DNA from 2 places in the Arthrobacter sp. AB6 genome. Region 1 is predicted to be linked to the other one. Evidence: predicted binding sites of a transcription regulator. Region 1 holds the regulator's gene; the other holds the start of a gene.
What was found. The regulator HrcA, encoded in region 1, represses chaperone genes, less so after heat shock. The targets are predictions, from matches to a motif close to TTNGCACTCGNNNNNNNCGAGTGCNAA.
Positions count from the first base shown of each region.

Region 2: the regulator HrcA is predicted to act here: its motif matches at 1,202-1,228, upstream of Q9R30_RS00705 (Hsp20/alpha crystallin family protein).

Region 1 is NZ_JAUZVL010000012.1:22,745-26,144, forward strand. It holds gene Q9R30_RS11180 (16S rRNA (uracil(1498)-N(3))-methyltransferase) at 1-225, opposite strand, end outside; gene dnaJ (molecular chaperone DnaJ) at 228-1,355, opposite strand; gene hrcA (heat-inducible transcriptional repressor HrcA) at 1,434-2,447, opposite strand; gene Q9R30_RS11195 (DUF3097 domain-containing protein) at 2,624-3,400, shown strand, end outside.
Region 2 is NZ_JAUZVL010000001.1:149,929-153,328, reverse strand. It holds gene Q9R30_RS00710 (S9 family peptidase) at 1-661, opposite strand, end outside; gene Q9R30_RS00705 (Hsp20/alpha crystallin family protein) at 1,301-1,723, shown strand; gene Q9R30_RS00700 (NAD(P)H-hydrate dehydratase) at 1,967-2,905, opposite strand; gene Q9R30_RS00695 (histidine phosphatase family protein) at 2,889-3,400, opposite strand, start outside.

The DNA of each region.
Region 1 (3,400 bases):
AACAGCAAGGGAAGCACACTCAACACCCAGCCCGGAGGAGGAGGCCGCAACCACCTTTCCGCTCATACGGGTCCCGGCGCCGTCCACGATGTCAACGGACTCGCCGGGGGCAAGCCGCTTCACTGTGACGGCGTGCCGCGCCTCCGGCCCATCCAGGACAAAGACGTCTCCCGCCACCAGTTGGTCAAGGGAACCGGGAGGGGTGAAAAAGACCGGATTGCTCACCGCTACAGGTTACCGAGCCGGTCCCGGAGCTTGGCGAACATGCCCCCGCTGGCTGCAAGCTTGCCCTCGGTGATCTGCTCGCCGCGCATCTTGGCAAGCTGACGCAGGAGGTCCTCCTGCGCGGCGTCGAGTTTGGCTGGAGTCTCGACTTGGAGGTGCACTTTCAGGTCGCCGCGCCCGTACCCGCGAAGGTGGGTCACGCCAAGTCCGCGAAGTGTGATGATCTCGCCGGACTGGGTGCCGGGCTTGACGTCGATTTCCTGCGGTCCGTCGAACGTTTCCAGGCTCACCTCGGTGCCCAGTGCGGCAGCGGTCATGGGAATGTGCAGGGTTGCGTGGAGGTCGTCGTTATCACGGACATAGGTGGCGTCGTTGTTCACGCGGATCTCGACGTAGAGGTCGCCGGCGGGGCCGCCGGCCGGACCTGCTTCGCCCTGGCCGGAGAGCTGGATGCGGGTTCCGGTGGCTACGCCGGCCGGAACCTTGATGGTCAGCGAACGGCGGCTGCGGACGCGTCCCTGGCCGCTGCATTCATTGCAGGGGTCCTTGATGACGGTGCCGAAGCCCTCGCAGGTACCGCACGGGGCGGCGGTCATGACCTGTCCCAGGATGGAGCGCACGGCCCGCTGGACCTGGCCGCTGCCGCCGCAGATGTCGCAGCGTTCCGGATGGGTTCCCGGCCGGCAGCAGGAACCTTCGCAGGTGGGGCACGTGACGGCCGTGTCCACTTCGAGTTTCTTGTTGACGCCGAAGACAGCGTCGCGGAGTTCGATGCGGACACTGATGAGCGCGTCCTGGCCGCGCCTGACGCGGGAAGCCGGGCCGGTTGTTCCGCCGGCGCCGAAGAACGTGTCGAAAATGTCCTGGAACGCGAATCCCTGGCCGGCGTAGCCGCCTCCGCCGAAGCCGTTGTCCGTGCCGTTCTCGTTGCCGGTGGTGTCGTAGACACGGCGCTTCTGCGGGTCCGACAGAACCTCGTAGGCGTGGGTCACGGCCTTGAAGCGGTCCGACGCGTCTTCACCGGGGTTGACGTCCGGGTGAAGGGTGCGCGCCAGTTTGCGGTAGGCCTTCTTGATCTCTTCTCCCGTGGCCTCCGGTGAGACTCCAAGGACGTCGTAGTGGCTGCTCAAAGTTTGTATCTCTTCCTTGTTGTACTGCCTGCAGTTGGACTGCGGAAAATGCTCTGCATGCCCGGGGACGGGAAAACGTCAGGGTCCCAGGATCCGCGAAAGGTAGCGGGCAACGGCCCTGACTGCGGCCATGGTGGTGGGATAATCCATCCTGGTTGGTCCCAGGACACCAATTTTCGCAACGTGGTCCGGTCCGTACCCTGTGGCAACGACGGAGGCCTCGGCCAGGCCGTCGTAGGGATTCTCGCGGCCGATGCTGACGGCCACCCCGCGATGGTCCTGCGCCATTTCGCTTAGCAGGCGCAGCATGACCACCTGTTCCTCAAGCGCTTCCAGGACCGGTCCGATGCTGAGCGGAAAGTCCACGTTGGACCGCGCAAGGTTGGCGGTGCCCGCCATGACCATGCGGTCCTCCCGGCTGCTCTGGGCCAGGCCCTCGAGGCCGACGGCGAGGGCCTGGGCCGCCTGCCTTTGCCCCGGGCCGGCGGTGGCCACCACTGCCGGCAGGGACTGCGCGAGCTGGCTCAGCGGAGTGCCGGCAAGGGAGCCAAGGAACCGTGCCCTCAGGGTGGCGAGGGCGTCGTCCCCCAGGTCCTGGCCGACGTCGATAACGCGCTGTTCCACTTTGCCGCTGTTCGCGATCAGCACCACCAGCACCTTACGCGGTGCGAGGAGGACGAACTCGATATGGCGGACCAGTGCCCGGCTGAGGTGCGGATACTGGACCACGGCAACCTGGTTGGTCAGCTGCGACAACAGGCGGACCGTGCGGTCAAGAACGTCGTCCAGGTCGTCAGACCCTTCCAGCAGCGACTGGATGGCCCTGCGCTCAGCCTGGGACAGGGGTTTGACGGCCGAGATCTGGTCCACGAAGAGCCGGTAACCCTTGTCAGTGGGGATACGCCCGGCGCTGGTGTGCGGAGCGGTGATCAGGCCCTCTTCCTCCAGGGCGGCCATATCGTTCCTGATCGTTGCGCTGGACACACCGAGATGGTGCCGCTCCACCAGGGCCTTGGAACCCACGGGTTCCCGGGAATGGACGTAGTCCTCCACGATTGCACGCAGCACTTCAAGTTTGCGTGGCTCGCTCATACTCCACCTCCATCCAGGGTTCGGGCGGACGCGCCGCCCGCGCTGTGCCACCTCAAGGGTTAGCACTCGACATGCCTCAGTGCTAACAGTCTATTATGACTCCCGCCGTTGCTAGCATTGGTACCGCTCCGGGCGAAAATCCGGACCTGTGACCGAACGCTAGGCGGAGTGAAACCATGCAGTACCAGAACTGGGGCCCACGCGACTTGTCCGCTCCCGCAAAAACTGAACTGCCCGAGGTTCCCGTTGAACGGGGAATGGTGCTTGAGGATGTCCAGTCCGGCTGGGTGGGCGCCGTGACCCGGGTGGAAAAATCCGGCGGCATGCACGTGGTCGCCCTGGAGGACAGGCGCGGAAAATCCCGGTCCTTCCGGCTTGGTTTCGGGTTCCTCCTCGAAGGCCAGGCCATTAAGCTCCTGCCCCCGGCCCCGCGGCAGGCCGCCGGTGCCGTTGCCGGACCCGGCCGGACCGCCTCCGGGTCCGTCCGGGTGGCCGGCCACCGGGCACAGGTGGCCAAGGCCAGCCGCATCTGGGTGGAAGGAAAGCACGACGCCGAACTGGTGGAAAAGGTCTGGGGAGACGACCTGCGCGTGGAAGGCATCGTCGTCGAACCCCTGCACGGCATTGATGACCTGGCGGCGGCAGTTGCAGAGTTCAGGCCGGGACCGGGCAGGCGCCTGGGCGTCCTGGTGGACCACCTGGTGCCGGATTCCAAGGAATCCCGCGTTGCGGACGCCGTCATGGCCTCGCCGGGTGCTGCGGGGAACGTCCTGATTGTGGGCCACCCTTACGTGGACGTGTGGCAGGCCATCCGGCCCGCCGTCCTGGGCATTGAGCAGTGGCCGGTAGTGCCCCGCGGGCAGGACTGGAAGACCGGGATCCTCGCAGCGTTCGGCTGGCCCCATGCCACAAAGGAAGACATCGGGCTTGGCTGGCAGAAACTGCTCGGCGCC
Region 2 (3,400 bases), on a different contig from region 1:
CCACCACGGTGTAGAAAATCCGGGTGCCGTCGGGGGAGAAGGCGACGCCGTAGAAGACGTTCTCGATGACGTCCGGCAGCAGCCCGCCGGTGCGGAGGTCCTTGATGCGGAGGGTGAAGCGCTCATCCCCCGAGTTGTCCACGGCATAGGCATAGAGGGTCCCGTCCACGGTCACGGCCGAGCCGCCCACCGAGAAGTACGGTTTGCCCTCCGCCTCCACGTTGCCGTCCAGCAGGACTTCCTCGCCGGGGATTTCGACGCCGGGCTGCACCGCGGGCGGCGTCCAGTCGGCAACCTTGTCCCCGGTGTCCGCGGCCCGGACCCGGCACTGGATGCCGTACTCCTTGCCCTCCACGGAGCGGCTGAAGTACCACCACCCGTCCTTGCGGTGCGGCACGGAGAGGTCGGTTTCCTGGGTGCGGCCCTTGATCTCCTGGAAGATGGCCTCGCGCAATGGTTCCTGGTGTGCGGTGACCGCCTCCTGGTACGCGTTCTCGGCCTTCAGGTGCTCCACCACTTCGGCGGATTCCTTGTCCCGCAGCCACTCGTAGTTGTCCACGAAAACGTCCCCGTGGTGGACACGTTCGGACGGGATCTTCTTGGCAACCGGCGGTGTGGGAGCGGCAGTGGTGGCGGAGTCCCGCAGCGGAGTCTGGGTCATTCCTTCAATATATAGATCCCCGCCGACAATTATCCGGCCGTTCGCTACCGGGGGATCGCCGCCTCCGCGGGGGAGTAAGGGCGTCCGACGGCGGGGCGCGCTGTCGCTGGTGCGCTGCGCCAGTTGCGCGCCTGGCTCCGGCGGTGGGGGCCGTCCCGGGCTGAGGGGACGGCGGGCCGCCGGCCTAGTGGGCTTGAGGCGGCGGGCGTATCCTGTTCACGCCAAGGCACGTCCATTAAACGTGAGAGGGGAACGTCACATGACCATCCCGCCAGTGCACGAGCCCGAGCCGTTTCCGCCGGAACCAGGCCCGGACCAGCCAGATCCAACCCATCCCGGTCCGCCGGCTCCCAATCCGTTCCCTGCACCGGAACCCCCGGGCCCGCTGCCGGTGCCGGACCCAGGTCCCGCACCGCTTCGGCCGGACCCGACCCGGAGCTGACAACCGAGCATGTGAGGGGCCCTTTCGCGTGCAGCGAAGGGCCCCTCAACCATGTCCCGCCAGGGCGCAAAAAACTTCGAAAATCCCCCTCGGAACCCCTTGCAGACCTGAACTCCCAGTGCTAAAAAATCTATATCAGTCAATACAGATCGGCTGATACGAAAAGTGTTGGACCGTCTCTTACGAGGAGGGAAGCCATGTTGATGCGAACTGATCCGTTCCGCGAGTTGGACAGGCTGGCCCAGCAGGTCCTCGGCACGGCGGCGCGCCCGGCAGCGATGCCGATGGACGCGTGGCGGGAGGACCAGGAATTTGTCGTCGCCTTTGATCTGCCCGGCGTCGCACTGGATTCTGTGGATCTGGATGTGGAACGGAATGTCCTGACGGTACGGGCCGAGCGCCCCGACCCTGCAGGCAAGGACACCGAGTTGATCGCCTCCGAGCGGCCGCGCGGCGTGTTCAGCCGCCAGCTGATCCTCGGGGACACCCTGGACACCGACAACGTGAAGGCTTCATACGACGCCGGTGTCCTGACGCTGCGGATTCCTGTCGCCGAAAAGGCCAAGCCGCGCAAGATTGAAATCGAGACGAAGGGGGCCAAGCAAGAGATTGCCGCCTAGTTTCAACACAGGATCGGAAAGTCGGGGATCTACTGACTGCCTTTAGGGCGGATTGCACAGTATGCACGCCACAGCGCTTAAAGCGCACCGGCAGCCTACACCCGCACTTCCCGGTATGGCGGCCCCCGGCTTCGGCCGGGGGCCGTCTCATGCCCGGAGAAGGCAACGCGGGGTCACTTACCGCCCAAAAAACCACGTCGGATGGACCGTAAGTGACCCCGCGTTGCCTTCAATCCGGAGGGGTCAGGTGTTGAGTTCCAGCATCAGCGCGGGCAGCTCGTCCGCGAGTTCGCGCGCCAGGAAGCCCAGAGGTCCCAGCCGGCTGGCAAGCCTGTCCGCGGCAGCCGCATGGAGATGCGTGCCCCAGCACGCAGCCTGCGCTTCGCTGGTTCCCCGGGCGCGAAGGCCGGCGATGGCACCGGCCAGCACATCTCCGCTGCCTGAGGTCCCCAGCCCGCCGTATCCCGTGGTGATTTTCCAGAGCTCCGCCTCTTCCGGCGCATCACCTGGCGGCCTCGCGATCAGGCCCTGGCAGCTCACCACCGCCTGGTACCGTTCGGCAATCTCGGCAACATCAGCCGGCAGGTCCCCCGGCTCACGGCCAAGCAGGATCCCAGCCTCCTTGGGATTGGGCGTCAGGATCAGGCGCCCCTTCCACGGACCGGACTGGTCCTCCACGTTGGCCAAAGCACCCAAAGCGTAGGCATCGAGGACGACGGCGGGACCTCCGCCGTCGTTCCCTTTCCCTGGGGCGGCCTCCCGCCCGAGCAGGGCCCGGAGCAGTTCCTCGGCCAGGTCCAGGTCATCGAGGCCCGGGCCCACCAGTACGGCATCTGCCCCGTCCAGGTACGGGGCGATGCGGTCCAGGCCCTCGGCCGTTACGGACCCGCCAGGGGTTTCCGGCAGCCCCACCGCCCCGCACTCCGGCAGCGCGACGCCCAGGTGGACAGCCACCGATTCCGCGACGGCCAGGGTGAGTTTCCCGGCGCCGGCCCGAAGGGCGGCGGCGCCGGAGAGCAGTGCGGCACCGGGGGTCGCCCGGGCTCCGCCGATCACCAAAACCGATCCGCGGGAGTACTTGTCCTCGCCGGCGGCGGGCAGCGGCCAATCGCGCAGGAGCGACGGCGTCACCAGGGCTGGCTGCCTGGCTCCGGCCCCGGACGCTTCACCGCGGGTGGACACTGGCGTCCCCGGCATGTTCGGTCACGGCAACGCCCTGCTCGGTCAGGTGGTCCGCCACGTTGAAGCTTTCGAGCGTCCACGGGCCGGCGCCGGAGGGCCGCACATAGCGGGTCAGGGAGGCGTTCAGCACCGAGGTGGTGGCCGCCAGGTCCAGGAGTTCTGCTTCACTCAGCCCTTCAAGCACGTACCGGAAGAGCATGATCACGGCGTCGTGGCACACCAGCATTACCCGGTGCCCGGTGCCGAGATTGTTCAGTTCCGCCAGGACGGAGCGCAGCCGGAGGGCCACGTCCGCCCAGGATTCCCCGCCCGGCGGCCGGTAGTACAGCTTGCCCAGCCATTCGCGGCGTTCCACCTCATCCGGGAAACGCTGCTCCACGCCCAGCCGGGTGAGCCGGTCCAGGATGCCCAGTTCGCGGTCCCGGAGCCGTTCATCGGTGCGCACCTTCACGGGCCAGCCGGCCACCTCCACGGCGATTTCCGCCGTTTGCCGGG